DNA from 2 places in the Bacillus pretiosus genome. Region 1 is predicted to be linked to the other one. Evidence: riboswitches for the same ligand, from Rfam matches in the RefSeq annotation. Region 1 holds a riboswitch; the other holds the start of a gene.
The links. A riboswitch is a leader RNA that binds a small molecule or an ion and turns the genes downstream of it on or off. The one in region 1 is predicted to bind S-adenosylmethionine.
Positions count from the first base shown of each region.

Region 1 (15,935 bases):
AGCCAAAAAATAGGGCTATCTGTATTTAACTTACGAATTTCTTCTATTATTTTCTTCGCTTCATTTTGGAACGTCGCTGTATCAGGACGATATGTTTCTAAATCTATCTTTTCAAGCGATTCCCACCCTGGAAATAAATCATTTCCTCCAATTGTTAAAACGATTACATCTGCTTGCTTAATTGAATATTGAGCGCCACTACTCTCAATTTGTTTTAATAGGTCGGGCATTTTTGCACCACTAACAGCTAAGTTTGTTAATGCAACCTTTTGCTTATAATCTTTTTGTAAATCTTCTTTCATCCGTCCAACATAGCCAATTCCTTCTTTATCACCAACACCGCGTGTTAATGAATCACCTAAACTAACGATTTGTAACGTTCCCGTTTTCTTTTTCTCTTTTGCCACTACATCGGTCTTTTTAATTAAATTTGAAGCTTTCGGATTTAATACATCATTTACACCTGAAACAAAGCCATATGCAAATAAACAGAAAGATGCAATTGTAATGAGTAGAATTACTTTTACTACTTTTGATCTCATATCAAAACCCCTTTTAGCCCTCATAGATTGTCCATAATTATACCAAACGCAATTTTGAAAAGCGATTTTCAAACCTTATCTATTATGTTGTTTCCCTATGTACTAATTCTGGCAATAACTCTACGTGCCTTATATCGATTTGCTCATCATTAATCTTTTCATATAATAATTCAAATGCCTTCACACCAACATTTTTACTACAATACGAAATCGTCGTAATGCCTAAAATATCTGCCACATCTTGATCATCACAACCGATAATCGTAATATCTTCCGGAATACGAATGCCTTGTTTTTTCGCTTCCGTTACCATCCCCGCGGCAATATGGTTGCAAGATACAAGAAACGCTGTTGGTTTTACTGACATACGTGTCCATTCCCTAATCACATTACGCCCATCTTCCACTGTAAAACAGCCTTTAAACTTCCAAGCCTCTATCGGTGTTACAGCAATCTGTTGAAGCGAATCTTCATATGCTTGTTTTCTTCTCTGACTATTAATGCTATTACTTCTTCCAATGCAATACCCAATACTTGTATGGCCCGCATCTATTAAGCTTTTCATTCCGCGCGAAAACACTTTATAGTAATCAATATGCACACTCGAAATGAAATTCGAGTCGATTTCTTCGCACATAACAATAGGGCCGAATTTCGTATATTCTTCAAGCTTTTCCTTACTATTCGCCCGCGAACATATAATAACCCCATCAAGTTTTTTCATTTTTAACATATTTAAAATTTCTAATTCCCTTTCCTCACTATAATTCGTCTGACAAAGCATCATATTATAATTATTCTTTGCTGTTTCCTTTGATATTCCCTCGATAATAGCGCTATAATATTGATCATTTACGTGCGGTAATAAAACGCCAATTACATTCGTTTTTCCTTTCACTAAATGAATTGCATTCACATTTTGCGTATAATTTAATTCTTCTATAATTGCTAAAATTTCTTTTCGTTTCTGTTCATTCACATATGGATGATTATTTAGTACACGTGAAACAGTTGAAACAGATACCCCAGCAAGCTCAGCAATCTTCCTTATATTCGTCATCTCATTTTCCCCTTCCCTGCAAAAATTCTCCCTTGACCTGGTAAGCTTTCCACAATATATCCTTTCCTAGCAAATACATTTTGAAAGGATATACAACTATGCTTCGATTCAAATTAGAATATATATTTTTCATTGGCGGTCTACTCACTCTCGCCATCGGTATTAATATGATGACGACAATTACTTCCTTTGGACTTAGCCCTTATGATTCCTTCTTTATTGCACTATATCAAAATTTCGGGATAAGTATCGGTTTTTGGATTTTCATGATTAACTTTGCATTTACTCTTATCGTACTCTTTTGGAATAAAAAACAAATAACAATTGGTACAATTGTAACGATGGTTCTTATTTCCCTTTTTGTTGATTGGATTGGTTCCATTCCAACTATTATGGACGCTATCCGTTCTCTTCCAAAATATATAACACTTATTTGCGGAAATCTATTCGTTGGAGCTGGGATTGGTCTTTACGTCTCTACAAACCTTTGCGCAGCACCTCAAGAAGCTTTCGTTTTAACGGTTGCTGAGAAAAAGAAATGGACATTTAGAAGAACAGAAATTTCGTTAGCGTTTTTATTTTTAACATTAAGCTTCCTATTAGATGGACCTATCTATTTTGGAACAATCATCTTATCCTTTACAACAGGCTGGATTATCCAAGCATTTATTCAAATTGGTACGAAGATTTTAAATAGAAAAGAGCCTATTAAGCAAGCTGCTTAACAGGCTCTTTCTGTTTTATAAGAAGAGATACTACTTAGCATCCCCTTCAATTCGATAGTTTGCTTTCAAACAATCTATTTCTTCATACCCTTGCAACGTATGTAGAATATAATCATAATCAGCAAGAGACGCACGATGCGTCACAATTACAATTTCAGCCTTCCCTTTCTCTTCAAGCGGCATTTGAATAATCTTTTCAAAGCTAACGCCACGCTCAGAGAATAATGAAGTAATTTTTGCAAATACACCAATTTCATCTTTTACATGAAGTCTTAAAAATTTCTTCACAACAATTTCGTCTGGCTCTTTTAATACTTTTTTATACTGCGGGGATACCGCACTATTTCCGTTTACACCTAATCGAATATTTTGCATTACAGCTACTAAATCTGAAACAACAGCTGTTGCTGTCGGTAAACTTCCTGCACCTGGCCCATAAAACATCGTTTCTCCGACCGCTTCACCATACACATATACAGCGTTATATTCGTTTTGTACGGCCGCCAGAGGATGTGTATTTGGAAGTAGTGTCGGTTCAACTGTCACCTCTAATTTTTCACCATCTCGCTTCGCAAGACCGATTAATTTAATCGTGTATCCTAAACTCTTACTGTATTCAATATCTTCTTCTGTAATAGAAGTAATCCCTTTTACCTTCACATCTCCAAGCTCTACATTTGTAGAAAAACCAAGGGTAGCCAAAATCGTCATTTTTCTCGCTGCATCTAAACCTTCCACATCTGATGTTGGATCTGCTTCTGCAAATCCAAGTTGTTGGGCTTCTTTTAACACGTCGTTATATGCTCTCCCTTCATCTGACATTTTCGTCAAAATAAAATTTGTCGTTCCATTTACAATTCCCATTACTTTCGTAATAAGATCTGAAGAAAGTCCTTCTACGATACTTCGTAAAATCGGAATCCCTCCGGCTACACTTGCTTCATAAAACAAATCTGCTTTATTATCTTTTGCTACCGCTAAGAGTTCCGCCCCATGTAACGCCATTAAATCTTTATTGGCAGTCACAACATGCTTCCCGCTCTGTAAGGCTTGCAAAATATATGCTTTTGCATCATCAATGCCACCCATCACTTCGATGACAACGTCAATATTTGGATTATCTAAAATTTCATTTGCATCTTGTGTTAATAGAGTAGAAGGTACCTCTACTTCTCTCTCTTTTTCAATATTTTGTACTAGTACTTTCGTTACTTTTACAGGACAACCTACTTGGTGGATAAGTCGCTCTTGATGATCTGTAATGATACGAACTACACCACTCCCAACTGTCCCAAGACCTAATAAACCAACTTGAATTTCTTTCATAATACTGTCCACCCCTCAAAAATTGTGTTTAGATGAAATTATATGAGTAAAAAATCTGAAAAACAATGTTTTTTGAACATTCGGAAAAATATGAGTTAATCTTTACAAAGAAAACGTTGCCACGTGTTACACAATCTTTTTTTATAATACATAAGGGGTTTCTTGATACACGTAATAATTCAGCCAATTAGAGAATAATAGATTCCCATGGCTTCTCCACCTTACAAGTGGTTTCTCATTTGGATTATTATGCTTAAAATAATTTTTCGGCACATCAATATTTAACCCTTTTTGGCGGTCCCGTTCGTATTCTTGCTTTAACGTATCACAACTATATTCACTATGCCCGAGCGCAAACACTTGCCTTCCTTCTTGCCCAATGACAAGGTGAACACCTGCTTCCTCAGAATTTGCTAATAATGTTAAGTCTGTCACCTTTCTAATATCACTCTCTCGTACTTCTGTATGACGAGAATGCGGGGCAAAAAACAATTCATCAAACCCTTGTAACAATTTCACATGTTGCTCACGAACTTCATGTTCAAATACACCGAACATTTTTTCCTTAAGAGGATACTTTGGAACACCATAATGATGATACAAGCCAGCCTGTGCCCCCCAGCAAATATGAAGCGTAGATGTTACATTCTTTTTTGAATACTCCATAATACGTTTAAGCTCTTCCCAATAATCTACCTCTTCAAAAGAAAGAGTTTCAACTGGTGCTCCTGTAATAATAAGTCCATCAAATTTCTCATTCTCAATATCACGAAATGTTTTATAGAAACTCGTTAAATGGTCCTGCGCTACATTGCGAGACAAATGTGATTCCATATGAAGTAGGTGAACATCTAATTGCAACGGTGTGTTGCCAATTAAACGAAGTAATTGCGCTTCTGTTTCTTGCTTTGTAGGCATTAAATTTAAGATAGCAATTTTCAATGCCCGGATATCTTGTGTTTCTGCTCGCTCCTTCGTCATTACAAAAATATTTTCCTTCTGCAACACTTTGCGAGCTGGTAAATCTCTATCAATTATGATCGGCATGTTCTTTGCCTCCGACTAGCGCTGCTTCTAAATCTGCAATAATATCAGAAACATCTTCTATACCAACCGATAAACGAATTAAATCTGATGTAACTCCAGCTAGACGCTGATCTTCAGCACTTAATTGTCTATGCGTTGTGCTAGCAGGATGTATAACACAAGTTCGTGCATCCGCTACATGCGTTACGAGAGTTGCTAGTTTTACATTTGCGATAAATTCTTTCGCTGCTTCTAATCCGCCCTTAATGCCGAATGTTAAAACACCACTAGCACCTTTTTTCAAATACGTTTGTGCTAACGAGTAATTTTCATTGCTATCTAATCCCGGATAATTCACCCATTCAATACGTTCATGGTTAGCAAGCCACTTAGCAACTGCGAGAGCATTTTCACTATGACGCTCCATTCTTAAATGTAGCGTTTCTAAGCCGATATTGCTAATATACGCATTGAATGGGCTCATACAGTTTCCATAGTCTCTTAATAATTGAACACGTGCCTTCACAATATACGCTGCTGCACCAAAATTTTGAACGTAACTTACGCCGTGATAACTTGGATCCGGTTCAACAAGTTCAGGATATTTCCCATTTGTCCAATCAAAGTTCCCTCCGTCAATGACAATGCCGCCTAAAGAGCTTGCATGACCATCAATATATTTCGTCGTAGAATGAACGATAATATTTGCTCCGTGCTCAAATGCTTGGCATAAATAAGGAGTTGCTAATGTATTATCCACGATAAAAGGTACTTCTAACTCTTTCGCTGCATCTGAAAATTCTTTGAAATTTAAAACGTTCATCGCTGGATTTCCTAACGACTCTGCATAAACAAGTTTCGTCTTATCATTAGCAAGGGCCACAATTTCATCAGCACTTAAATTCGGATTAAAGAACGTAACGTCAATACCAAGCTTACGCAAACTCACTCCAAATAAATTAAACGTTCCACCATAAACTGTGGAAGAACAAAGCAAGTGGTCTCCGCTACTACAAATATTTAAAACAGCAAGCATAATAGCAGCCTGCCCAGAAGCCGTTGCAACAGCTCCTACACCACCCTCTAAATCCGCTAACTTTTGCTCAAATGCAGCTAAAGTAGGATTTCCAATACGCGTATATATATATCCTTCTGCCTCTAAATTAAATAGCGCTGCTAAATCATCTGAAGTATCGTATTTATACGTTGTACTTTGATAAAGTGGCAAAACACGCGGTTCACCATTCTTTGGTGTATAGCCACCTTGCACACAAATTGTTCCTTTTCCCCATGATTCTCCCATCTCTCATTCTCCTTTCTTTTATACAAAATAAAAAACTGCTCCTTTCCTGAAAACAAGAAAGGAGCAGTTTGAAAACACGCTCTAAAGGCTCTTTCTTATCTTTCAGGATTATTACCTGCAGGATTTGGCACAATTCCGTTATACGGCTGTTGCCAAGGTTTCATCGGGCCTGTCCCTCCACCTTTTCTTGATAAGACTATGCAATTACCGTTGATTTTATAGCAATAATTTCCTAATGTCAATCGGTTTTTCTGAATGTTCTAAATTAAATACAAAGAATTTGACATGCATAACAAAAGAAATATATTCCATATCCATTTGAAAAAGACCTTTTAAAACCCACGATTACTATATAAAATTAAGTAAGTAGTTTAACTGTATACATTTCAAATTCTCACGAGACCTCAATATATTGAATAAGCCCACCTCTCAAAAAGATACTATACATATTCCTTTCACAGTAGCATATTTAATCCTTTCGACATTAAAACTTACATAACGGAGGTATAACATGACAAACACAAAGGACATGCACTATATACTCGTCCTATACGGCATTCTTTTAGGCTCTATAGTAGGAGCTACAGTCTGGCTATTTTTAGTTACAATAAATATCGGCATTCACTTTATTTGGGGATACTTACCTACTATTTTCTCTTCTCCCCCGTATTACACTATTTGTGTAACAACTATCGGTGGTATTCTCGTTGGTTTAACCCAAAAATACTTCGGCATATATCCACGTCTTATGCCGGAAGTGATGGGTGAATATAAAAAAACTGGTAGAATTGAATACCGTTTTGTACATAAAGCTACTTTAACTGCGATTATCGTTTTAATATTTGGAGCTAGCTTAGGTCCCGAAGCAGCACTTGTTGGAATTATCGGTGGACTTTGTACATGGGTAGGGGATCGCTTTACATTTGCCTTAAAAGGAATGAATGAACTAACAGAGGTTGGAATTGGCGCTACTTTAAGTGTAATTTTTAACGCGCCATTATTCGGTTATTTAGCTCCAAATGAAAATGAGGGTGAGCAAATTAACGAATTTTCTAAAGGAAAAAAAGCAATTGTATATTTAGCTACCACTTTCGCTGGCTTTTCCGTTTATTTATTACTTAGTAAATTCGATAATCGCGGATCCTTTATCGTTGATTTTGGGGAAGGTTCCCTTTCTCTTAATGAATGGATCGCCTTTCTACCACTTGCTAGTATTGGTGCTATAGTTGGTTTCTTTTATTTCAAATTTGAATTCACATTAGAGAAATTAATCCATCCCTTCAGGGAATACAAACTATCACTTGGAATTATCGGTGGTATTTTATTAGGAATTACAGGAACTTTTCTCCCGTACACGTTATTCTCAGGAGAACACCAATTAAAAGATTTAGTCGTTGAATGGAGTCATTTATCTTTCTGGGTACTACTTCTTTCAGGTGTTTTAAAATTATGTATTACTGCCGTTTGTTTAAATACAGGTTGGCGCGGTGGACATATTTTCCCAATTATATTTGCTGGATCTAGTATCGGATATGCTATAGCTTCCATTATCCCGATAGATCCAATCGCTTCGGTAGCCATCGTCACGACAGCAATTTCAAGCTATGCATTAAGAAAACCAATTGCTATAACATTACTATTACTCATGTTTTTCCCGCTCAATTTACTATTACCGATGCTTGGAGCGGCAGCGATTGGTAATGCATTTCCACTTCCTAAAAATAACGAAGCTACAAACGAATAAAAATAGGCAGTAGGGACAAAAGTTCCACTGCCTATTTTTATTACACACGTTGCTTCAATAACGCGTATAACTCTTCAAAATTTTGTACTTCATATGTTGGCACAATCTCGCTATTATTTGATTTCTTTTCTGGATTAAACCAACAAGTATCAATTCCCGCTACATATCCACCTTTCATATCAGCACTTAACGAATCCCCAATAATGAGCCCTTCTTCAGGGGGAAAATTAGGAATTCGTTCAAAAACATAATCAAAATACTCTTTCATCGGCTTTTGGAATCCCGTATCTTCAGAAATGAAAATATCTTTAAACAAGGCATGTAATCCTGCATTACGTAAACGCTTATCTTGCGTCTTAGAAATACCGTTTGTCACTATATATAAATCGTACTCACTTTGAATTTGACTTATAAATTCAAACGCACCTTGCATAAGTTGGTTTCCTTCTTCTAAGTAGCTACGATAATTATTTTCGAATAATACTCCATCTACTTCTTCCCCGTACTCTTTAAACAAAATTGAAAACCGCGTATTTACAACTTCATCACGGTTCATTTCACCTTCCTCAAAAGCATCCCAAAGACTTTTATTAATTTTTTTATAGTGCCCTTCAACCTCGCTAGTTAGAGGAATCCCTTTCTCTTCAAACAGCATACGTAACGCCATTTTCTCCGCCTTCTGAAAATCTAACAATGTATCATCTACATCAAATAGCAATGTTTTATATTTTTTCATAAGCCCTTCACACTCTCTTTTCTACAAAAACAAATTTACGTAAATCGTATCATTCCTTCTTGTAAACATAATAGGAGATATCTCATACTAAACATGAGGTGAAAATATGAAAGTCAGCAAAAATAGCGAAGAAATCTCTCATTACATGCAAACTTACAACGTCCATACTCTTTTTTCTTTTAATGTCTTACCGTATGCTGAACTACATTCCTTTCAAAAGAGAGAAAGGATATGTAATGAAGGCGTTGATGTTCCTTATCTTTATTACTTAATTTCCGGAAAAGCGAAAATATATATGAGTCACAAAAACGGGAAGGTCTCCTTAATTAACTTTATTCAAGCACCTTCGTTCATTGGAGAATTAGGGTTAATTGGCGTTGAATCCGTTACGAAAACGGTGGAAGTGATTGAAGATTGTATGTGCTTAGCGTTCCCTCTTAAAGATTGTCAGCATCTTTTATTGCAAGATGCTACCTTTCTACAGAAACTATGTAAATTTATCGGCGAAAAAACAATTAGCCGAACAGAAAGTTACGCCAAAAACAATAGTTATCCGTTCGAAAATCGATTAGCGGCTTTTATTCTATTAACAGAACAAAATAACAGTTATACAGAAAAACATACCGAGGCTTCGGAATACTTAAATGTCAGCTACCGCCATCTTTTATACGTATTAAACCAGTTTTGCCAGCAAAATTACTTAAAAAAAGACGGAAGAACCTATTACATACAAGATCGAATTCAATTAGAAAAACTGGCTGATGAACTTAAAATATAAAAAAAGTAGCATTAACGTTTACCTGTTAATGCTACTTTTTTCGAGTGACGATTCTATTTTCAATTAAAATTTACTTGCCACTTTAGCTGCTTCTTCAAGACCAGCTGTAATGATTTCTTCTGCTTTATCTGGGAATTGGTTATGTCCTTCAATAACTACTGTTTCCATATTTGTTGCACCGAAGAAGCCCATCATGCTTGCTACATATTTAACAGCCATTTCTACTTCAGCTGCTGGACCTTCAGAATATACGCCGCCGCGCGCGTTTAATAATGCAATCTTCTTATCTCCAATTAGACCAACTGGACCTTCTGGCGTATATTTAAACGTTTTGCCAGCTCGGTTTAAATAATCAATATATGTGTGTAGCACTGCTGGAATCGTTAAGTTCCATAATGGGAAACCGAAAACGACTTTATCAGCTTCTAAAAATTGATTTAAATACTTATCAGCAACTGCTACTGCTTTTGCTTCCTCTTCAGTTAAATCAAATCCTTTACCTGCTTTGAATGTACCATTAATCATATCTACGCCTACATATGGTAATTCTTCTTTATATAAATCAAGTTCTACTACTGTATCATTTGGATGTGCTTCTTTATAGTTTGCTAAAAATGCCTCGTATAATTTCACACTAACTGCTTGTTCCGCTGGGCGGTTGTTTGCTTTTACAAATAAAACTGTTGCCATTGTTTTTCCTCCTAGTACTCACTCTTCTGTTGTTATATGCTTTCAAAAAAGGTATCCCTTGTAATTGTTGTTTTGTTGCTTACAAACATATTTTATCTTTATATCAAGACAATTTCGTCCTCACATAGACGTATTTTTCCATAAAAAAAGTCCACCTTCTAAAGGCGAACTAGGTCTTACGACTTTTGTCTTATACAATTCCATTTTTCACTGCATATAATGCTGCTTGCGTACGATCAGATAAATTCAACTTACTCAAAATACTACTTACATGAGCTTTTACCGTTTTTTCTGTAATAACTAAAACAGAAGCGATCTCTTTATTACTCATTCCTTTCGCTAATAGCTGCAACACTTCATTTTCTCTCGCCGTTAGCACATCCACTTGAATAGAAGGTTCTTCTTCCTTTTCTTCCACAGGTAATGTTTGAGAGAGAAGAGTATTTGCTATATCTGGATGTAATTGAATATTACCTTTATATGCGCTTCGAATAGCTTCAACAAGCTGATCGGGTTCTACATCTTTTAAAATATACCCACTTGCCCCCGCCCTTAACGCTGGTAAAACATGCGCCTGATCAGAAAAGCTAGTTAATACAATTACTTTCACATTTGGATATTCTTTTTTGATGCACGCCGTCGCCTCGACACCATCCATTTCGGGCATATATAAATCCATTAATACAACATCAGGATTCGTCTCCCCTACTTTCACTAACGCTTCTTTCCCATTATTTGCTTCTCCAACTAACGCTAAATCTTCCTGTGTACTTAAGAAAAATGCTAATCCTTTTAAAACAACTGTATGATCATCAACTAACAATACTTTTATTTTCACAAACTTCCCTCATTTTCACATCATAATGGTACATTTACTTTTACACTTGTTCTTTTCTTATCACTTACAATTTTAATTGTTCCACCGACTAATTCTACTCTTTCGCGCATCGTAGTCATACCGAGTGATTTCTTCTCTTTTATATTCTTCTCTACAAAGCCGTTTCCTTGATCGACTATTTCTAATGATACATTCTTCTCCGTCACTTTGAAATAAATCGCCGCTTCTCTGACATTCGCATGTTTACTTACGTTATTTAAAGCTTCTTGTCCAATTCGCCATAGCGCTTCCTCTACTACGCGTGGCAAATCACGAACACCTGTAACTTGTTCCCGAATTTTCAATCCCAAACTTTCACCATATTGTTTTAAAGCTGGTAATAGTCCTTTCTCTAATCCCGCTGGACGTAGTTGCCAAATTAACGTCCTCATTTCTTTTAAAGCACCTTGCGATAACTCACGTATCTCATGCAAAGACTGATCTACCTTTTCGTTTTTCCCCTTTAAGACGGCTTCGGCACCTTTCGTCATAAAAGTTAATGAAAACAACTTTTGTGAAACAGAATCATGCAAATCTCTAGCTAAACGATTACGTTCTTCCAGTCGTACAAGTTCTCGGCGCTTTTCATTTAACCTTAAGTTCTCTATCATTAACGATATATGATTGGCTAACGCCTGTACTACATCTATCGTATTTATATCAAATTCTCCATTATTCGAACTTACACTTAGTACGCCAAATATATGATCTTGAATATGTATGGGAATGGCAATAACCGCACGATTAGGATGTACGATATTCCCAACCTGACTCTTTAACAAAACAGGCTCTTCTTTTTTCAGAGCTTCCTGTGCCGCTGACTTCAAATCCTCTTGTATCTCATCTATCTTACATGAGGCTCTTACAGCAAGTTCATTTTCTTCTCTAATAAAGAATACAACTTGCTCCCATAAAAATAACTTCCCTATTTGCTTTACAATCTCCTCTGGCAATGCATTAAATTTATGAATCGTCCTTAAAGCTTGAATAAATCGGTCTAACTTTACATAATAATGAGCCCTTCTCTTTTCATTTTCATACAATTTTGTACGTTTTAATGCTGTTCCAATTTGGAAAGCAACTGATTGTAATAGCACTAACTCTTCTTCAGAAAAATGCGTTTTACCTGGACTAGCCACATTTAATACGCCAAATTCATCTCCCCCCGCTTTTAGCGGCACTGTCGCATGATGCACAATCCCTTCTGTATCTCCCCAGTTATATTCAATCGCATTATTAATTCTCTTACATTCAATAATATTAACGGCTTTCTCTAGTTTCCCTTCCACAAATCGGTGTAAACACCAACAATTCCCCTCACACATCGGTCGTTTATTTTCAAATCTTAATCCCTCTGGTAATTGATAATCAATTAATTTTGTATATCTGCCGTTTTCATCCGCAAGAAATATCCATCCTGTCGTTAAACCTGTTACATTCAACAGTTTTTCCAACACAGCTTGCAGCACATGATATGTATCATTTGAGGTGTTCAACGTCTCTGCAATCTCTTTTAATATAACTAATTCATTTGTACGATTCTCTTGAAACATAATTCGTCTCCTACATACAAGATTTTAAATCGCCCCTAAAGTAAATCATCTACTTTTCACTTTGTACTTATTCGTAACATTGATATAATGGTGAAAACATAGTTTTCATTATATCACTTGAGGGGGATTTCATAATGACATTAAATAAAGCACTTACTATCGCTGGTTCTGACACAAGTGGCGGTGCTGGTATACAAGCAGATTTAAAGACATTCCAAGAACTTGGTGTATACGGAATGACATCTCTTACGACAATCGTAACGATGGATCCACATAACGGTTGGGCACATAACGTATTCCCAATCCCAGCTTCTACATTAAAACCACAATTAGAAACGACAATTGATGGTGTTGGAGTAGATGCTTTAAAAACAGGTATGCTTGGATCAGTAGAAATTATTGAAATGGTTGCTGAAACAATCGAAAAACATAATTTCAAAAATGTAGTAGTTGACCCTGTTATGGTATGTAAAGGTGCTGATGAAGCATTACATCCTGAAACGAACGATTGCTTACGTGACGTTCTTGTTCCAAAGGCATTAGTTGTAACACCAAACTTATTTGAAGCTTACCAATTAAGTGGCATAAAGATTAATTCTCTTGAAGACATGAAAGAAGCAGCAAAAAAAATCCACGCTTTAGGTGCGAAATATGTCCTAATTAAAGGCGGTAGCAAGCTTGGTACGGAAACTGCAATCGACGTCCTATATGATGGAGAAACATTCGATCTTCTAGAATCAGAAAAAATTGATACGACAAATACACACGGCGCAGGTTGCACATATTCTGCTGCAATTACAGCAGAACTTGCAAAAGGAAAAACTGTGAAAGAAGCAGTAAAAACTGCTAAAGAATTTATCACAGCTGCTATCCGTTATTCATTCAAGATCAACGAATACGTAGGCCCAACACATCACGGTGCATATCGTAAATTCGTTGCATCAAAAGAACTTGTCTAACATATAAATGAAAACACCCACAGAGTTTATATATTTCCTCTCTGTGGGTGTTTTTTTATAAGCTCTTCTGGTCATCTTATCTTTAAGATGCAGAACTAACCTGATTTCTACCATTTCTTTTGGAGTAATATAATGCATCATCAGCAGCTTGAATAAATCGCTCTGGTGATTCTTCATACACTGAAATTCCTACTGAAACTGTAATTTTTATTTTTGTTCCATTTAGCAATTGAAATGGATGGTTTTCAACAGCCGTGCGAACTTGTTCCCCCATACGCATTCCATAAGCTAATCCTTTCTGCGGTATCAAAAGCGCGAACTCTTCCCCACCCTTTCGAAAAGCCAAATCTGGAAACATTGAAACTTCTCGTAAAATATGCCCCATTTGTTTTAATACTTCATCTCCCGCAGGATGCCCATACGTATCATTTACACACTTAAAGTGATCAATATCTATAAGTAGTAAACAAAGTGAATCATTTTTCATACGCTTATTACCAATATGACGATTCATCTCTAAATCAAACTGTCTTACGTTTCCTAAACCTGTCAGTGCATCTATCGTTGCGTATTGCTTCATCGTTTGAAATAACTCATTGGATTGCAATACATAATTTGCGCTTATAAATGTGATATATGCTGCAACACCACTACAAACTAAATATAATGCTACTATAGACATATCCTTAAATAAAATAGAAAGTGGAACCGTTAAAATAGATAAACTATATACATTAAACCAGATCCATCTTTTAAATATAGAAGCTTTCATCCGCCAAATGAAAATAATTCCAAAACCTATCAATACAATTGTATAACAAGCCAATTCAGAGGCTAAAGAGTACTCAGTAAAAAATAATCGGGTAATTAATATAATAGTAACTGTTATACTGCTAGCTATCGGACCTCCAATTATAATTGCCAAAATAACAGCTAAATAACGTAGATCCAACATAATATCTTCAATATGTACACCAAAATGCATCAACAGTACACTTAATATTCCAGTAAGAATACCTACTACACATTTCTGCCAAAAAGAGAACCCTTCTTTTAACGGTTTATCTCTTAAAAGCTGACCTCCAACAAAAATAAAGGAAAGAATAATTGTTGTGTTTACAAATAAGTCCCTTAACATAAAATAATCTCCCTACTTTTCTATCTATCCCTTTCCTTATTTTATTGTATATGAAATACCTATAATTCCCAAAGCTTTTTATTTATTTTTTGCTGTTCCACGTGAAACAGCAAAAAAATAAAAAAGGACGAAAATTCGCCCTTTTCCTCAACAACACCTTGATATCTTTCCACCCTTTGCATTAAATCTAGCTTCTTGCGCTTCTGCAAAAAACTGTTTTTGACATACCACTTCTTCTTCTGGATGATGCTTTTTCATATGCTCTACATATGTTTCATAGCTTGGTACCCCAACGAGTAAACTAATAAAGTGTTTCCTTTTTCCCCATACTTTCCGTAGTCGTTTAAGCATAATAGTTCCTCGACTCACTTTCATCTCTAGAAATATATGGTGCCTCTTTTAGCGGCATCGGCTTATTTCTTAATACTTGAATCCAAATTCGAATCGCAGAAATTAATACAGCGATTACAACTATCATAAAAATTCCACAAAGCGCTGCATCAATATAATCATTGAAAATAATTTGTTTCATTTGAGCGACATTTTTAGCTGGTGCTAACACTTTCCCCTCATCTAATGCTCCCTGAAACACCTTTGCATGAGATAGAAATCCTATTTTAGGATTTTCATGAAATAGCTTTTGATAACCCGCTGTCATCGTTACAATAAGCAATCCGACAGTTGGAATAAGTGTCACCCAAACATATGCCTTTTTCCCCATTTTGAACAAAATTGTCGTTCCAAGTAATAATGCAATACCTGCTAACATTTGATTTGCAATACCAAAAAGTGGCCATAATGTATTAATTCCACCAAGCGGATCAACTACCCCTTGGTATAAGAAATAACCCCATCCTAATACGCATAACGTTGTAGCTATCACATTCGCTAATGTAGAATCCGTTTTCCCAAATGGCTTATATACATGTCCTAAAATATCTTGAATCATAAATCGGCCTACACGCGTTCCAGCATCAATTGTTGTTAAAATGAATAGAGCTTCAAAGAGGATTGCAAAATGATACCAAAAGGCCATCATGGCTGTTCCACCTATTACTTGTGAGAAAATATACGCCATACCTATCGCTAACGTTGGTGCACCACCTGTGCGTGATAAAATCGTTTGCTCTCCAACGTTTACAGCGAGATCTTTTAGTTCATTTGGTGTAATAGCAAATCCCCATGAGGAAATAACTTGAGCTGCCTGCGAGACATCCGTACCGATAAGCGCTGCGGGACTATTAATCGCAAAATAAGTTCCTGGTGTTAATACACAAGCTGCAATCATCGCCATCGCAGCTACAAATGATTCCATTAACATTGCCCCATAACCGATTGGCTGTGCGTGTCCCTCTTGTTCAATCATCTTTGGTGTCGTACCTGATGAAACGAGAGCATGGAATCCAGACACCGCACCACAAGCAATTGTAATAAATAAGAACGGGAATAAGTTTCCAGAGAAAACAGGACCTGTTCCA
Region 1 is NZ_CM129593.1:5,163,306-5,179,240, forward strand. Features, by position in the region: gene ACU8YW_RS26745 (SGNH/GDSL hydrolase family protein) at 1-614, opposite strand, end outside; gene ACU8YW_RS26750 (LacI family DNA-binding transcriptional regulator) at 625-1,602, opposite strand; gene ACU8YW_RS26755 (YczE/YyaS/YitT family protein) at 1,701-2,327, shown strand; gene ACU8YW_RS26760 (homoserine dehydrogenase) at 2,358-3,653, opposite strand; gene metA (homoserine O-acetyltransferase MetA) at 3,795-4,700, opposite strand; gene ACU8YW_RS26770 (bifunctional O-acetylhomoserine aminocarboxypropyltransferase/cysteine synthase) at 4,684-5,982, opposite strand; SAM riboswitch class I at 6,075-6,179, opposite strand; gene ACU8YW_RS26775 (chloride channel protein) at 6,494-7,726, shown strand; gene ACU8YW_RS26780 (YjjG family noncanonical pyrimidine nucleotidase) at 7,767-8,462, opposite strand; gene ACU8YW_RS26785 (transcriptional regulator YeiL) at 8,569-9,240, shown strand; gene ACU8YW_RS26790 (FMN-dependent NADH-azoreductase) at 9,304-9,930, opposite strand; gene ACU8YW_RS26795 (response regulator) at 10,121-10,768, opposite strand; gene ACU8YW_RS26800 (GAF domain-containing sensor histidine kinase) at 10,789-12,360, opposite strand; gene pdxK (pyridoxine/pyridoxal/pyridoxamine kinase) at 12,495-13,319, shown strand; gene ACU8YW_RS26810 (GGDEF domain-containing protein) at 13,402-14,457, opposite strand; gene ACU8YW_RS26815 (YbdD/YjiX family protein) at 14,605-14,808, opposite strand; gene cstA (carbon starvation protein CstA) at 14,801-15,935, opposite strand, start outside.

Region 2 (15,935 bases), 420 kb from region 1:
AGCTAAGTAGTTTCCTACTTCAACGTTAGCAGAAGTTGCATCCATACGGTCAATACCTGAAATAGCTTGTAATAAGTATGCATTATCTTCTACTGTACGTGTAATCGGTCCGATTTGGTCAAGTGAAGATGCGAATGCTACTAATCCGTAACGAGATACGCGTCCGTAAGTTGGTTTTAAACCTACAACGCCGCAATATGCAGCTGGCTGACGGATAGAACCACCCGTATCAGAACCTAGAGAGAATAATACTTCTCCTGCTGCTACAGCTGCTGCAGAACCACCACTAGATCCGCCTGGAACGTAATCTAAGTTCCATGGATTTTTCGTAGCGTAGAAACCTGAGTTTTCATTTGAAGAACCCATTGCGAACTCGTCCATATTTAACTTACCGATTGTAACTGTGTCAGCAGCTTTTAGCTTTTGCACAACTGTTGCATCATAAATTGGATCAAAGTTTACTAACATTTTGCTCGCACAAGTTGTACGAAGACCGTTAGTTACAATGTTATCTTTTACACCAATTGGCATACCGAATAATAAACCATTATCTTCAGCACCAATTTTCGCGTCTAATTCTTTCGCTTTCGCGCGTGCGTTTTCTTCATCTAATGTAAGAAAAGCTTTTACGTTATCTTCAACATCCGCAATACGTTTGTAAGATTCTTCTACTAAATCCGTAACGGAAATTTCTTTGTTGTTTAACTTCTTATGTAACTCTGATACGGAATGATCAAATAATGACATCGAAATTCCCCTCCTCTATTCTAATACTGCTGGAACACGGATTTGATTATCTTTGTGATCCGGTGCATTTTTTAATACTTCTTCGACTGGTAAACCTTTTTCTGGTACATCTTCACGCATAACATTTTTCATAGTTAATACATGAGTTGTTGGTTTTACATCAGTTGTATCTAATTCATTTAACTGTTCTGCAAATGTAACAATTGCATCTAGTTGTTTTTGAAATTTTTCAGCTTCTTGATCAGTAATTGCAAGACGTGCTAAATGTGCTACGTGCTTTACATTCTCAACGGAAATTCTTGACACGGCTAGGCCACCTCCATAATATATCGTTCAATCTACAATACTATTGATGATACCAAATTTTCAGTACTTCAAGCAAGTCAACACACGGCACTTACTGCATTTTTACATAAAAAAAGAAAGGCAAATGCCTTTCTTTACGATTTACTCTTTATCTAACGGTTTATTTTTCGGAAATCTCTCGTTATCTTCTTCATTATCACGAATTGTTTTTTGTAATACAAAACAAGACATCGTTAAAAATAATGTTCCAATTAAATAATATCCTTTTACACTAAGCGTTTCATCTAACGTATAAATTCCAATTAGCATACCTGAAAGTGCACAAACAAATGAAGTCCATGCTAAAAACGTGAACGCTTGCGTATTACGTCTTCTCATTGTTCTCCCCCTCGTTAGCTGTACATCCATTATAGATAAGTATATTTACTATGATGGATTTTTATGTAAATTCTAGTTTTATATTTATAAATCTATCATAAAAGAATACTATTTTAAAGTTAGTTTTCTGTCTAATCTGAAAAAACAGTTAAAAATATTGACATTTATTTCAATTCTGCATAAAATAAAAACAAATATTACGAACCTCGAAATATACGGGAGTGGAAATAATTGTTGCAATACGAACATTTTTTAGACTTACTGCTAGATAACGCCAAGAAACTTTTTTATCCTGAAGAATGGGTAAGCCTAGATTTAACACTTTCTAAAACAGAAGTATTTTGTTTACTTTGGATGGAGCGAAATACAGATATTACAATGACAAAAATCGCTGACCTTCTTGATATACCGATGAGTACAACGACAGGTGTTGTAAATCGCCTCGTAAAAAAGGGATATGTTGAAAGGTACCGTGATGAAAACGACCGACGCATTGTATTAATTCGTTTAACAGAAAACGGCGTAATGCTCGTTCAAGAAGTAAAACAAAATGCAGCCCATTACTTTAGCCTAGTGACAGAAGCATTATCAGAAGCAGAAAAAGCATTCTTACTACAAATCTTCCAAAAGATCATGAATCACATTGCTACGTCACAGCAAAAAACAGAAGAAAAGGTTTCTACACCTAAAATGAAAAACATTCCGATTGAATAAAACCCTAGTTGGGTTTTTATTCAACATTTTATTTCGGTACTCGTAATATTCGATACTCGAAACAAAGGGGATAGAATAATGAGAATTATTTTGTATACAGGTAAAGGCGGCGTAGGAAAAACTAGCATTTCAGCAGCAACAGCACTTCAAAGCGCAAAACAAGGATTAAAAACATTAGTAATGAGTACAGATCCTGCTCATAGTTTAGGAGATTCATTTGGTATAAAGCTATCTTCTGAGCCATTAGCAATTCGTGAAAATTTGTGGGCACAAGAAATTAATACGATTTATGAGATGGAAAAAGGCTGGGGGAAATTACAGAAATATATTACACTACTCTTCACTTCCAAAGCAGCTGATGATATTACAACAGAAGAATTAACAATGTTTCCTGGTATGGAAGATTTAATTAGCTTACTTCGCGTACTCGATTATTATAAACAAAACACATATGATGTTATCATCATTGATTGCGCTCCAACAGGAGAAACATTAGCAATGCTCAGCTTTCCAGATATGCTCGGCTGGTGGATGGAAAAACTCTTTCCTATTAAAAGAAAAGTTTTAAAAGTTGTTCGTCCTGTAGCTCAACCACTTCTTGGTGTCCCCCTTCCAACCGATGATATTATGGACGAATTAACGAATACACTTGAACAACTTGGAGAAATGAGAGATATTTTATCAAACCGAGACATAACAAGTATCCGCATCGTTGTAAATCCTGAAAAGATGGTCATTAAAGAAGCTCAGCGCAGCTTTACGTATTTAAACTTATACGATTATAACGTGGATGCCATTATGATTAATCGCGTCATCCCTAACACTGTCACCGATCCTTATTTTCAAGCATGGAAAGATACTCAAAAGAAATATAAAACATTGATTCAAGATAGTTTTCAGCCGCTTCCTATTTACGAAGCTCCTATGTTTGAACAAGAGGTTGTCGGTTTGTCTATGTTAGAGCGTGTAGGAGATGCTTTATTTAAATCAGATTCTTCTCCTACGGAAGTGAAATTTAACGGTCGCACTCAATATGTAAAAAAAGATGGCGATGAGTATATTTTCGTTCTCTCCATTCCCTTCTCAAACAAAAGTGAACTTTCATTAAATCAAAAAGGTGATGAACTTATCATTCGTTCAGGTTCTGTGAAACGGAACATCACATTACCAAAAACGTTAACACACCTTTCTATTCAAGGAGCAAAATTCGAAGATGATGTACTAAACATTCGATTTGGAGGTGTAGTGCATGCGTGAGGAACTACTAAGGAAGGTAATTCGTACAAAAATAAAAGTCGGTATGAATATATTAGAAGAGTTACCTGCCCCAATCCAGCAATCAGCTAAGCAAGCACTAAACATTTTGCAAGAGGAACTAGCTACTTATCCGAAAAAACAAGAGCATCATGAGGATAATTTAAAAAGTATCATAATTGAATAACTATCCCTGTATAGAGGGCCTTTTTTAGGCTTTCTATATTTTATTGGAGTGATGTCAGTTGATGAAAAAACATTCAACTATTATACCCTGGATCATTCCTTTATTATTTTTCGTTCATAACCTTGAAGAATCTTTTCAAATGCCACAATATCTTGCTAATCAATTTTCAATTTATTTTATAACAAGCCGACAATTTTTCATTGCGATTTTCGTATTAACAATCTTTGTCTTACTTATCGTCTTTCTATATCAACTAAACTTCTTGTCTTCTATATACTGGATTATTTTTATACAGGGGGCGATATTCTTCAACTCTGTTCAACATATTATTTTGTTTTTCATTTATCGTTCATATAATCCTGGCGTAATATCAGCCGTTTTCATTATGATTTTTTCTATTTTCTTTTTTTCATTCGAAAAACACCTCATTCATAAAAAACAATTCGTAATTACACTCATTTTTAGCTTATTTGCTTACCCTTTTATAATTTGGATTACCTTACTATTCGCTAGCTACTTTCATTCATAAAAAAAGACCAGGAAAACTCCTGGTCCATCACTCTACTTAACAAACATTGGATTCTACGTTATACAGAATTGGAAGGTACAGAATTAGGGTTTTGTTTGTTAAGTAGATTATATGTTGAACGAGCTAACAGCGGAGGGGTTCCTACTGTTAATCGTTAAACCCGATAATTATTTTACGATTTTTTCAAGCTCCTCAAGTGAAAGATCTACTGAAATGGAACCATCATTTGTTTCTTTCTTAATTGCATCTGTTACTTCTTTTGAATGATATAGTTCAATTACTTTTTTCAGTGTTGAATCATCTTTATCTTTTGTACGAGCTGCGAAAATATTAATATATGGCTTCGCATTTTCATTCTTTGGATCTTCTAAGAAAATTGGATCCTTCGCTGGATCTAATCCAGCTTGACCAGCAACACCGTTATTAATAACTGAAGCTGCAACATCTTTTAATACACGAGGTGTTTGCTGTGCGATAACCGGTGTAATTTTTAACTTCTTCGGATTTTCAGCAATGCCACTTGGATCTCCGAATAAGCCAAAGTCTTTCTTAAGCTTTAATAATCCAGCTGCATCAAGAAGTTTTAATGCACGAGCTTGGTTCGTTGGATCATTTGGAATCGCAATTTCTGAACCATCTGGAATTTCATTTGCCTTCTTATATTTTTCAGAGTATAAGCCCATTGGTGCAATTTGCGTTGTACCGACAGCTGTAATATCTAACTTATGCTCTTTTTTAAATTGCTCTAAGAAAGCAACGTGCTGGAATGAGTTTAGTTCAATATCTCCATCAGCTAACGCTTTATTTGGCGTTGTGTAATCAGAGAACTCAACCAGTTTAATTTTAATTCCCTCTTTTTCAGCTTTTTTCTTTAAAATTTCCCAAGCGTCTCCATCTGTTCCGGTTACGCCAACGCGAACTACTTTCTCTTTTGCTCCTGCCCCCGTGTCTCCACTTGAGCAGCCGCTTAACGCTGAAATTCCTACAATCGCTGATAATGCAAATGCTAAAATTTTCTTCATTTTCTTTTCCCCTCTTCCTTTTTATGATCTACGTAAAAAGACTTTCGCAAAGTAGTTTCCTAAATTTTGAGCTATCTGTACGAGAATAATAAGTAAAACGACCGTTACGAACATAACTGATGTATCAAAACGTTGATAACCATATGTCATCGCTAAGTCACCAAGACCGCCACCACCGACAAGCCCAGCAACTGCAGAAAATTCAATTAAACCAACTGTCATAAACGTAACACCTAAAATCAATGGCGCTAACGCTTCTGGTACAAGAATTTCAAAAACAATTCTAAATGGTGAAGCACCCATCGCTTGAGCTGCTTCAATGACTCCCTTTGGAACTGAAACAAGATTTGTTTCAACCATTCTAGCAATACCAATTGACGCAACTAACGTCATTGGAAAGATTGCTGCTGCTGTTCCAATCGTCGTTCCGATAACACTTCTTGTTAGTGGGCTTAAAGCTACTAAGAAGATGATGAATGGAACCGGACGAATTGTATTAATAATGATATTAAGAATAGAAAAGACCCATTTATTTTCTAAAAAGTTTCCTTTCCTCGTTACATACAACAGTAAACCTAGGGGTATACCAAGAATTGTAGCAAATATAAGGGTTACGATTACCATTAAGAGGGTATCCCCCGTCGCATCTACTATGCGAGGCCAAAATATACTCCAATCAACTCGCATGAGCTTCTACCTCCTTCAGCTGCACTTGCAGTCTTAGATGTTGTAATGCTTTTTGAATTTCCTTCTGTTCACCTTGCAATTCTACAAGAAGATTTCCAAATAGCACATTTTGAAGTTCAATAATATTTCCGTACAGTACGTTTACATCGACGTTATAATTTTTCGCGATATATGATAGTACCGGCTGCCCTGTCTCTTCCCCAGTAAATGTTAAGCGATAAATCTGTCCACCATTTTGAATTTTCCCTAGAACACTTTCCGGTAAATGATCATTAATAATGGAGCGTACAAAGTTTTGAGTTGTCTTTGTTTTTGGTTGTGTGAAAACATCAAACAGTTTTCCTTCTTCAATAACCTTTCCCTTCTCCATTACAGCTACACGGTGACAAATTTCTTTCACAACATGCATTTCATGTGTAATAAGAAGAATTGTTACATTGTATTCTCGATTTACTTTCTTTAATAAGTTCAAAATTTCTGTCGTTGTTTCTGGATCTAAAGCTGATGTTGCCTCATCACATATAAGAATGTCTGGCGATGTTGCAAGTGCTCTTGCAATGCCAACACGCTGCTTTTGTCCGCCTGATAGTTGCTCTGGATAATAGTTTGCTTTATCTTCTAATCCTACAAACTTTAGCAGTTCATTTACTCTTTCTTTTATCTCATTTTTTGGTACTTTCGCTAACCTTAATGGATAAGCAATATTCCCAAACACTGTTCTTGAATTAAATAAATTAAAACTTTGAAAAATCATCCCGATTCTTTGTCTTAGCTTCCGTAATTCTTTCGTCGATAGTGATGTAATATCTTTATCATCTATTGAAATCGTTCCCGCCGTTGGTCTCTCTAACATATTTACTAGGCGTAATAACGTACTCTTTCCAGCGCCACTAAAACCGATAATGCCAAAAATTTCGCCCTTCTCAACTGATAATGTTACATCCTCCACCGCATGAACAGATTGCCCACCTGATTCATATACTTTACTTACGTTGTTAAAAGAAATCATTTTTTCCCCTCCTATATGCTGTAAAAACTTGAAGTAGAGCTTTCGAGGTAAAATAAAAAGTGCTCTCCTTCTTATCAACCATAAAGATAAGAAGGAGAGCACTTATATGTACTCGGTCACATCTTCTCATCTTCCAAGCCTTTTATAAGGCTTGCTGGAGTTAGCACGGTATTAAAAAACCCGTTGCTGAGGTATCGTAGGGCCAGTCCCTCCACCTCTCTGGATAAGAATGTATCGATTTAATTGTCGTTTAATTAATTCTCATTATAGAACTCAGAATAATAAGAGTCAATACATTTTTTAGAAAAATATTAATTATTTATCTATTAAAATTTTCAAATAAAAAATCACAATATAATATTGCTTTTTAAAGTTATGTAAAATTCTTCTCCTTCATATTTTTTTAAAAGGAGAATCACCTCTATAAATTGAATACCATTATTTGAATATGAAACCGGAGGAAGATAAATATATGAAAACAGCTCTTTTACTCGTTGATATTCAAAATGATTATTTTCAACACGGAAAGATGGAATTGCGTAATCCAATAGAAGCAAGCAAATATGCTCGTCAGCTGCTACAACTCTTTAGAACGAAAAACGAACCTATTTTTCATATCCAACATGTAGCAATAAAAGATGACGCTACTTTTTTCCTGCCCAATACAGAGGGTGTACATATTCATGAAAGCGTACGTCCACTTAGAGAAGAAACCGTTATACTCAAACATTATCCAAATAGTTTTCGCGAAACTGATCTTCTAGAACAATTACAACGTTTAGACATTGAGCACGTCGTCATATGCGGGATGATGACTCATATGTGTATTGATGCTACCGTAAGGGCTGCTTTTGATTTCGGCTTTCCATGTACCGTTATACATGATGCTTGTGCTACAAAAGATCTTTCTTTTAAGAATGCTACTATACCAGCCGTTTATATTCATAACACAATTTTGGCTAGTTTAAATGGAGTATATGCAACTGTAATGAGTACAGAGGAGTTTGTGGCTACAAAAAAACACTCCCTTCAGTGAGCAAAACCGAAAAGAGTGTTTCTTGTCAAACCATAGATTTTCTTTCAAATTGTATTATACAGGAAATCCTTAAAATGAATACTAAAAAATATGACTAATAAGTCAACTTTTCTCGTTGTTTTGTTTCTATTTACATGTTTATCCCGATATTAATAGGATTTAGCTAGTTCTAATTACCTAATGGTAATATACGGTAATTGAAACTAGTTTCTCCTCTCAAAAACGTAACATATTATTTATCTGTTTGTTTTTGCTTCTTTTTCAAATACTCCGCACGCAATTTTTCAATTTGCTGCTTTTTATCAAATTTGGCAGGCGTCTGTTTTTCATGAAACTTTGCCACAGATACCTGACTTTTGTAATCCAATTGATATTTCCCCACTTTGTTCACCTACTTTTCTTGTCTTTAAAGAGAATCTATTCAACAAATATAATATACCTTATTTACTGAAGTAAACCTTATTACTTTATTAGTTTTTCTACTTATATCTATCTTAATCCACATATAGAAATTTTTTCAAAAAAAAAAAAAAAAAAGAGATCTTCACAGACTGCGAAGATCTCTTCTACTATTTCTTATAAAGTTTCAGAAGTAGTTTTTGCTTGCATGTGAAGTGCTAAGTAGTCAGGGCCACCAGCTTTAGAGTCTGTACCAGACATGTTAAAGCCACCGAATGGTTGGTAACCTACGATTGCACCAGTACATCCACGGTTGAAGTATAAGTTACCCACATGGAATTCTTCACGTGCTTTTTCAATATGGTCACGGTTATTAGTAACAACAGCACCTGTTAAACCGTATTCTGTATTGTTTGCAATTGCAAGTGCATGATCAAAGTCTTTTGCTTTACAGAATGCTACTACTGGTCCGAAGATTTCTTCTTTCATTAAGCGAGCATCTTCTGCAACGTCAGCAACGATTGTTGGTTGGATGAACCAGCCTTTAGAATCGTCTCCTTCGCCACCTGTTAAGATTCTACCTTCTTCTTTACCAATTGCAACATAGCTCATCACTTTATCAAATGCAGCTTGGTCATTAACAGGACCCATGTTTGTACCTAAAACAGCTGGATTAGCAACTGTTAATTCTTTCGTTAATTCAACAGCACGATTTAATACGTAATCGTATACATCTTCATGGATTACTGCACGAGAACATGCAGAACATTTTTGTCCTGAGAATCCGAATGCTGATGCTACGATAGATTTAGCTGCTAATTCAAGATCTGCTTCTTTATCAACAACGATTGTATCTTTACCACCCATTTCAGCGATAACGCGTTTTAACCAAATTTGGCCTGGGTTTACTTTCGCTGCACGCTCATAAATACGGATACCTACATCACGAGATCCAGTGAAGCTCACGAAACGTGTACGAGGGTGATCTACTAAGTAGTCACCAACTTCAGAACCATTACCTGGAACGAAGTTTACTACGCCAGCTGGTAAGCCAGCTTCTTCTAATACTTCCATGAATTTCGCTGCTACTACAGGAGTTGTACTAGCTGGTTTTAGTAATACTGTGTTACCAGAAACTAAAGCAGCTGTTGTCATACCTGCCATAATTGCGAATGGGAAGTTCCAAGGAGAAATGATAACACCTACTCCTAATGGAATGTAAGAGAAACGATTATATTCAATTGGACGGCTTTCTACTGGAATTCCGTCTTTTAATTTTAACATTTGACGACCATAATATTCCATAAAGTCGATTGCTTCTGCTGTATCAGCATCTGCCTCATTCCACGGTTTACCTGCTTCTTTTACAAGAATAGCAGAGAATTCATGCTTTCTGCGACGAACGATTGCTGCAGCACGGAATAAAATGTCTGCACGCATTTCTGGCTTTGATTTTCTCCAAGTTTGGAATGTTTCATCCGCTACTTGCATTGCTTTTTCAGCTAACTCACGGCTTGCTTTTGAAACGCGACCAACAAGTTCCTCTTTATTTGCAGGGTTTACAGAAACAATTTTGTCTTCTGTAGTGATTTTTTCTCCCCCAATAATTAATGGATAGTCTTGTCCAAGATAAGATTCTACTTTCTTTAAACCTTCTTCAAACGCTAATTTGTTAGCCTCCACTGAAAAATCTGTAAATGGCTCATGTTTGTATGCTACTACCATTCTTTTTAGCCTCCCCTTAGAAAAACGTTTACATTTTACAACATTATTCTACACGATAATTTAGATTTATTCAAATATTCCTAGACTTATATTTTAAAAATTAATTAATTTTTAAAATATAATAAAAAAATAGAGTTATACATACGTATAACTCTACAAAATATGAGTATATTCCAAAATGTTTTTTCCAATCAATAAAATAGTTACTAACAAAAATAAAGTTCTTACATATCCAACACCTTTTTGAACTGCAAACTTCGATCCAAAATAAGCGCCAAAAATCATCGACAATCCCATAATAATACCGTATTCAAAATGAATTACGTCTAAAAATAAAAAAGTAATTAAAGATACGATATTACTAACAAAGTTCAAAAGTTTTCCAGATGCTGCCGCTTGAATAAAATCCAAACCAACTAATAAAAATGCAAAAATTAAAAAGGATCCTGTCCCTGGTCCAAAAAATCCATCGTAAAACCCTATCATTAAAATAACAAAGAAAAATATTAATGTTTTTCTTTTCGTCATCTTCTTATAGGTAGATACACTTCCCCAATCCTTTTTTGCAATAATATAAATGGCAATAAACACCAACATCACAAGCACTAACGGACGTAAAATATCCGGCGGAATAAACTTTACTACTAAAGCGCCTGCGACCGCTCCTATAACAGTTAACGGGATTAACTTTCCTACAATTTTAAAATCGACCTTTCCTGATCGAATAAAATAAACTGCACTCGTAAACGTCCCCATCGTTGCAGCTAATTTATTCGTTGCAATTGCCGAAGCTGGTGGTAAACCAACAAACATAAGTGCTGGAAGCGAAATTAATCCTCCACCGCCAACAACTGAATCAATAAAAGCTGCTAAAAAGCCGAATGCAATTAATAAAATAATGACTTGAAAACTTAATTCGTCCATGTGCTTTACCCCTTACCCCCCATTATTTATAACATTTTAAATTATAACAAAATTCCTCAAGAAAAAAAGCCGTTCCATAAAGGAACAGCCCTCCTATTTAATCTAAAATTTTCACAAATGGTTCATCTTGCTTCGCTTCACGTATAATAATCGCTTCTGGACGTTCTACAGATTTAATCGTTACTTGTACTTTCATATAATTCGGGAAGTATTCCATAACAAGCCCAGCTACATATTGTGTAAAACCAATTATTTCTGCTTTCCCATTAAACTGGACAGGAATATCAAGCTTTATTTCTCTTAATTCATCATCTCTATACATACCAGTACCGATAACAGCTGTGTAGTCGCCTTGGAAATAATCGCTTAGTTTTGATTTAAAGTTCGATACTCTCGCCAGATCTTCACGTTTATTATCTGTTTTCGCTTGTTCAGATGGGAACAAATAATATTTCTCATTAATTTGTTTCCAATCCTCAACCGTTTCACTGCCTTTTTCAACATTCGCATAAGAAACAAAGTTACCTGGCACGAGTGAAGCCTTTGGAGCCTGACGATAAATTGCAAATGTTATCGGAAGGTTTTTTGTTTCAGGCTGTTTTTGATGCATAAATTTCAAGACTTCTTGCGCCATTTTTTTCCCTTCAGCTACCATTTTTTCTTGCTCAATTTTAGCCTCACGCGGATAACCATGCTCTTCCTCGTAATAATGAACCGAGTTCATCGCTAAACCAACTACTATGCCTTTGCGCTCATCTGTTTCGCCTTTTTTCACATAATAATCATGCTCTAAAATATTTGAAATATATATTGGATTTTTTTTATTTTTTGCCTCTAATGATTCAGATCCTCCACCTAACGCTGGGTTTAACCCAATGTTTGGAAATTTAACTGCATCTTTTTTTAATTTGTCCTCTAGTTCCTTTTGTTCAGCATCTGTACGCTTTCTTTTAACAAGCATCTGCACATTTTGAGTATCTAGAACATCTCCACCTTTAAAGAAATGATCTTTCGTACTAAAGGATTCTTTTGCAATACGCATTAATCCTGTTTCAAATTCATCTATATCAAGACGATTACTTACTCCTTGTACAACTAAACCACGTGCAGCTCCTGCTTGAAATGGAATAGTCGCCTTATAGTATTCATCCGAAATAGCGTACTTCGGAACGATTGCTTGCTCTTTTGCTTTCCCCGATTTCTCAACCACTTTTTCATCTTTATCGGCACCTGCACTACACCCACTTACGAGTAGGCCAAGGCTTAATACCGCTAATGCTATTTTTTTCATGGTAAGTTTGCACCTCTTACTTATTTAGCTCTTGTAAGAACCTCTCTTCATTCCAAACCTCAACATTATGCTTCTCTGCTTGTGCTAATTTCGAACCTGCTGCTTCACCTGCAACAACTAAATCCGTACTTTTACTAACACTTCCTGTTACTTTTCCACCTAATGCCTCAATCTTTTTCTTCGCTTCACTACGTCCCATAACTTCTAATTTCCCTGTTAAAACGACAGTTTTTCCTGCGAAGTACGACTCAACATTTTGTAAATCAGCAATTTTTATGCCTTTGTATGCCATATTCACGCCATACTCTTTAAATTGTTGTAATAGCTCTAATACGTCTTCATTATCAAAATACGTCACGACGGATTGAGCCATTTTTTCACCAATTTCATTAATTGCTTTTAGTTCTTCTTCCGTTGCTTTCACAAGCGCATCCATCGTTTCGAAATGCTCGGCAAATGTACGGGCTGCTTTCGCTCCAACATGGCGAATACCAAGACCAAATAATAATCGTTCTAATGAGTTTTCTTTAGAATTCTCAATTGCTTGTACTAAATTCGTTGCTGATTTTTCACCGAATCGTTCTAGCTGTAATAATTGCTCTTTCGTCAACGAATATAAATCAGCAAATGTACGAATATAATCCGCATCAAAGAGTTGTGTAATGACACGTTCTCCAAGTCCATCAATATTCATTGCATTTCTTGAAACGAAATGAATTAATCCTTCTCGAATTTGAGCTGGACAAGTTGGATTTATACAACGAAGTGCTACTTCTTCTTCTAAACGAACTAGTTCACTCTCACATGCTGGGCAATGCGTTGGCATATGATATTCTTCTTCCTCACCAGTACGCTTATCGAAAATAACGTTCACAACTTCAGGAATAATATCTCCAGCCTTCTTCACTACAACATAGTCACCAATTCGAATGTCCTTTTCACGAATTAAATCTTCGTTATGTAAAGAAGCACGACGAACGATAGTACCAGCCACTCGCACTGGCTCTAGCTCTGCTGTCGGTGTTACAACCCCTGTGCGACCAACACTTAATTCAATGCCTGTTAATCTTGTTACAACTTCTTCAGCCGGGAATTTATAAGCAATCGCCCATCTTGGACTCTTTGCTGTAGTTCCTAAACTTTCTTGAAGAGCAACATCATCTACTTTTATAACGATTCCATCAATCTCATAATCAAGATGCGGACGTTTTTCTTGCCATTCTTCTACATAAGCTATAACTTCTTCAATTGTCTCACATGTACGCCGATTTGGATTTGTTTTGAATCCAAGTTCACCTAAGAAATCAAGCGATTCACTATGTGATGGAATTGTTTTTTCTTCTACATTCGCAAGACCGTACACAAACATAGATAAGTTACGCTTCGCTGCAATTTTTGGATCAAGTTGGCGTATTGAACCTGCTGCCGCATTACGCGGATTCGCAAATACATCTTCACCATTTTGCTCTTTTTCTTCATTTAACTTAACGAATGAACGCTTCGGCATATAAGCTTCGCCTCGTGCTTCTAACGTTACTTCTTCATTTAAACGGAGCGGGATCGCTTTAATTGTTTTTAAATTTTGGGTAATATCTTCCCCTGTTACACCATCACCACGCGTTGCCCCTTGAATGAAGCGTCCTTTTTCATAATGAAGTGAAACAGCAAGTCCGTCAATTTTTAATTCGCATATATATCTTACATTCGCATCATCAATTCCTTGGCGTACTCGTCGGTCGAAATCACGTAAATCTCCTTCGTTAAATGCATTTCCTAAACTTAACATCGGTGACTTATGTGTTACTTTTTCAAATATATCAAGAACCGTTCCCCCAACGCGAATGGAGGGGGAGTCTTCACTCATAAACTCTGGATTCTCTGCTTCTAATTTTATAAGCTCCTGCATATTACGGTCATACTCCGCATCAGAAACAGAAGGATTGTCTAATACGTGATACTGATAGTTAAATGTATTTAACAAATCACGCAGTTCTTCTATACGTTGTTTTGCTATCTCTTTTGACATATCCTCATTCCTTTCCTATTGTTTCGTCACAGGTGCAAATTTTGCTAACAAACGTTTAACACCAATCGGGCTTGGGAACGCAATATCTAATTCTTTTGCATCACCTTCACCTTTTACACTGACAACTGTACCGACTCCCCATTTTTGGTGGGAAGCTTTATCGCCTACTGCCCAGCCAATTTGCTCGCCACCTGTCGTCTTAGCTGCAGGACGCGCGAAAGCTGAACGAGAGCGTGTTGTGGTTGTAGTTGTCATTCTACTTGTACTTGTCGTTCTGCCTTTTGCACCAAACGAAGTTTCACGCTTTGGCGCTGTTTCATTTAACGATTCTACTAGCTCTGCCGGGATTTCTGTAATAAATCGAGAAGCAGCGTTCATACTTGTTCTACCAAATAAAGTACGCATTTGTGCATTGGATAAATATAACTCTTCTTCTGCACGCGTAATACCTACATAAGCAAGGCGACGCTCTTCTTGCATTTCATCTTCTTCCATTAGAGAACGAGTATGTGGGAATATTCCTTCCTCTAACCCAACAATAAAGACAACTGGGAACTCTAACCCTTTCGCTGAGTGCATCGTCATTAAAATAACTTCCTCACCCGCAGTTGGATCTTCATCGACACGATCAATATCAGCAACAAGCGCTAAGTCTGTTAAGAATGCAACAAGGCTCTTATCTTCGCTTTGAGATTCAAATGTTTGCGTAACAGATAAAAACTCATCTAAGTTCTCTAAACGACCTTCTGCTTCTAAAGTACGCTCGTTTTTCAACATATCGCGATAGCCTGTTTTTTCAATAACTTCTTCTACCAATTCTGTAACAGATAAATACTCTTGCATATTTACCCAGTTGTGTAATAGACCTGCGAATTCTTTTACTGCCTTTGTTATTTTTGCACTTACACCAACATGCTCAATCTCATCGAATACAGCAGTTAATGAAATTCCATTTTGTACACCGTAATTAATAATTTTATCGATAGAAGTCGCACCAATTCCGCGCTTTGGCATGTTAATAATACGTGCGAAACTAATCTCATCATCTGGATTCCCAATTAAACGTAAATACGCCAAAATATCTTTAATCTCTTTACGATCGTAGAACTTCGTACCGCCGACAATTTTGTAAGGAATATTAGATTTCAGGAAAATCTCCTCGACCATACGAGACTGGGCATTTGTACGATATAATACTGCAAAGTCCGTATATTTTCGTTTTCCCATTTGAATATCGTCACGAATTTTTTTCGCAACAAAATATGCTTCGTCTTTTTCCGTCGCAGCACGGTAATATGAGATTTTGCTTCCAACTTGATTGTCTGTCCATAATTTTTTCGGTTTACGGTTTGAATTTTTTTCAATAACAGCATTCGCTGCATTTAAAATATTTTGTGACGAACGATAGTTTTGTTCTAACAGAATAACTTGCGCATTCTCATAGTCTTTTTCGAATGACAAAATGTTAGAAATGTCAGCCCCGCGCCAGCGGTAAATAGACTGATCTGAGTCACCTACAACACATAAATTTTTAAAACGTGCTGCTAAATGTTTTACAAGAAGGTACTGCGCTTTGTTCGTATCTTGATACTCATCCACGTGAATATATTGGAACTTACGCTGATAAAACTCTAGTACTTCTGGAACACGTTCAAATAGCTGAATCGTTGTCATAATTAAATCATCAAAGTCTAATGAGTT
Region 2 is NZ_CM129593.1:327,745-343,679, reverse strand. Features, by position in the region: gene gatA (Asp-tRNA(Asn)/Glu-tRNA(Gln) amidotransferase subunit GatA) at 1-747, opposite strand, end outside; gene gatC (Asp-tRNA(Asn)/Glu-tRNA(Gln) amidotransferase subunit GatC) at 763-1,053, opposite strand; gene ACU8YW_RS01860 (YiaA/YiaB family inner membrane protein) at 1,195-1,431, opposite strand; gene ACU8YW_RS01855 (MarR family winged helix-turn-helix transcriptional regulator) at 1,663-2,145, shown strand; gene ACU8YW_RS01850 (ArsA family ATPase) at 2,221-3,402, shown strand; gene ACU8YW_RS01845 (DUF3926 domain-containing protein) at 3,395-3,586, shown strand; gene ACU8YW_RS01840 (HXXEE domain-containing protein) at 3,648-4,115, shown strand; gene ACU8YW_RS01835 (MetQ/NlpA family ABC transporter substrate-binding protein) at 4,283-5,137, opposite strand; gene ACU8YW_RS01830 (methionine ABC transporter permease) at 5,159-5,824, opposite strand; gene ACU8YW_RS01825 (methionine ABC transporter ATP-binding protein) at 5,814-6,833, opposite strand; SAM riboswitch class I at 6,957-7,063, opposite strand; gene ACU8YW_RS01820 (cysteine hydrolase family protein) at 7,306-7,869, shown strand; gene ACU8YW_RS01815 (hypothetical protein) at 8,102-8,251, opposite strand; gene pruA (L-glutamate gamma-semialdehyde dehydrogenase) at 8,446-9,993, opposite strand; gene ACU8YW_RS01805 (TSUP family transporter) at 10,147-10,917, opposite strand; gene ACU8YW_RS01800 (CamS family sex pheromone protein) at 11,015-12,208, opposite strand; gene ligA (NAD-dependent DNA ligase LigA) at 12,225-14,234, opposite strand; gene pcrA (DNA helicase PcrA) at 14,250-15,935, opposite strand, start outside.
Region 2: another riboswitch for S-adenosylmethionine. It lies ahead of ACU8YW_RS01825 (methionine ABC transporter ATP-binding protein); the one in region 1 lies ahead of ACU8YW_RS26770 (bifunctional O-acetylhomoserine aminocarboxypropyltransferase/cysteine synthase).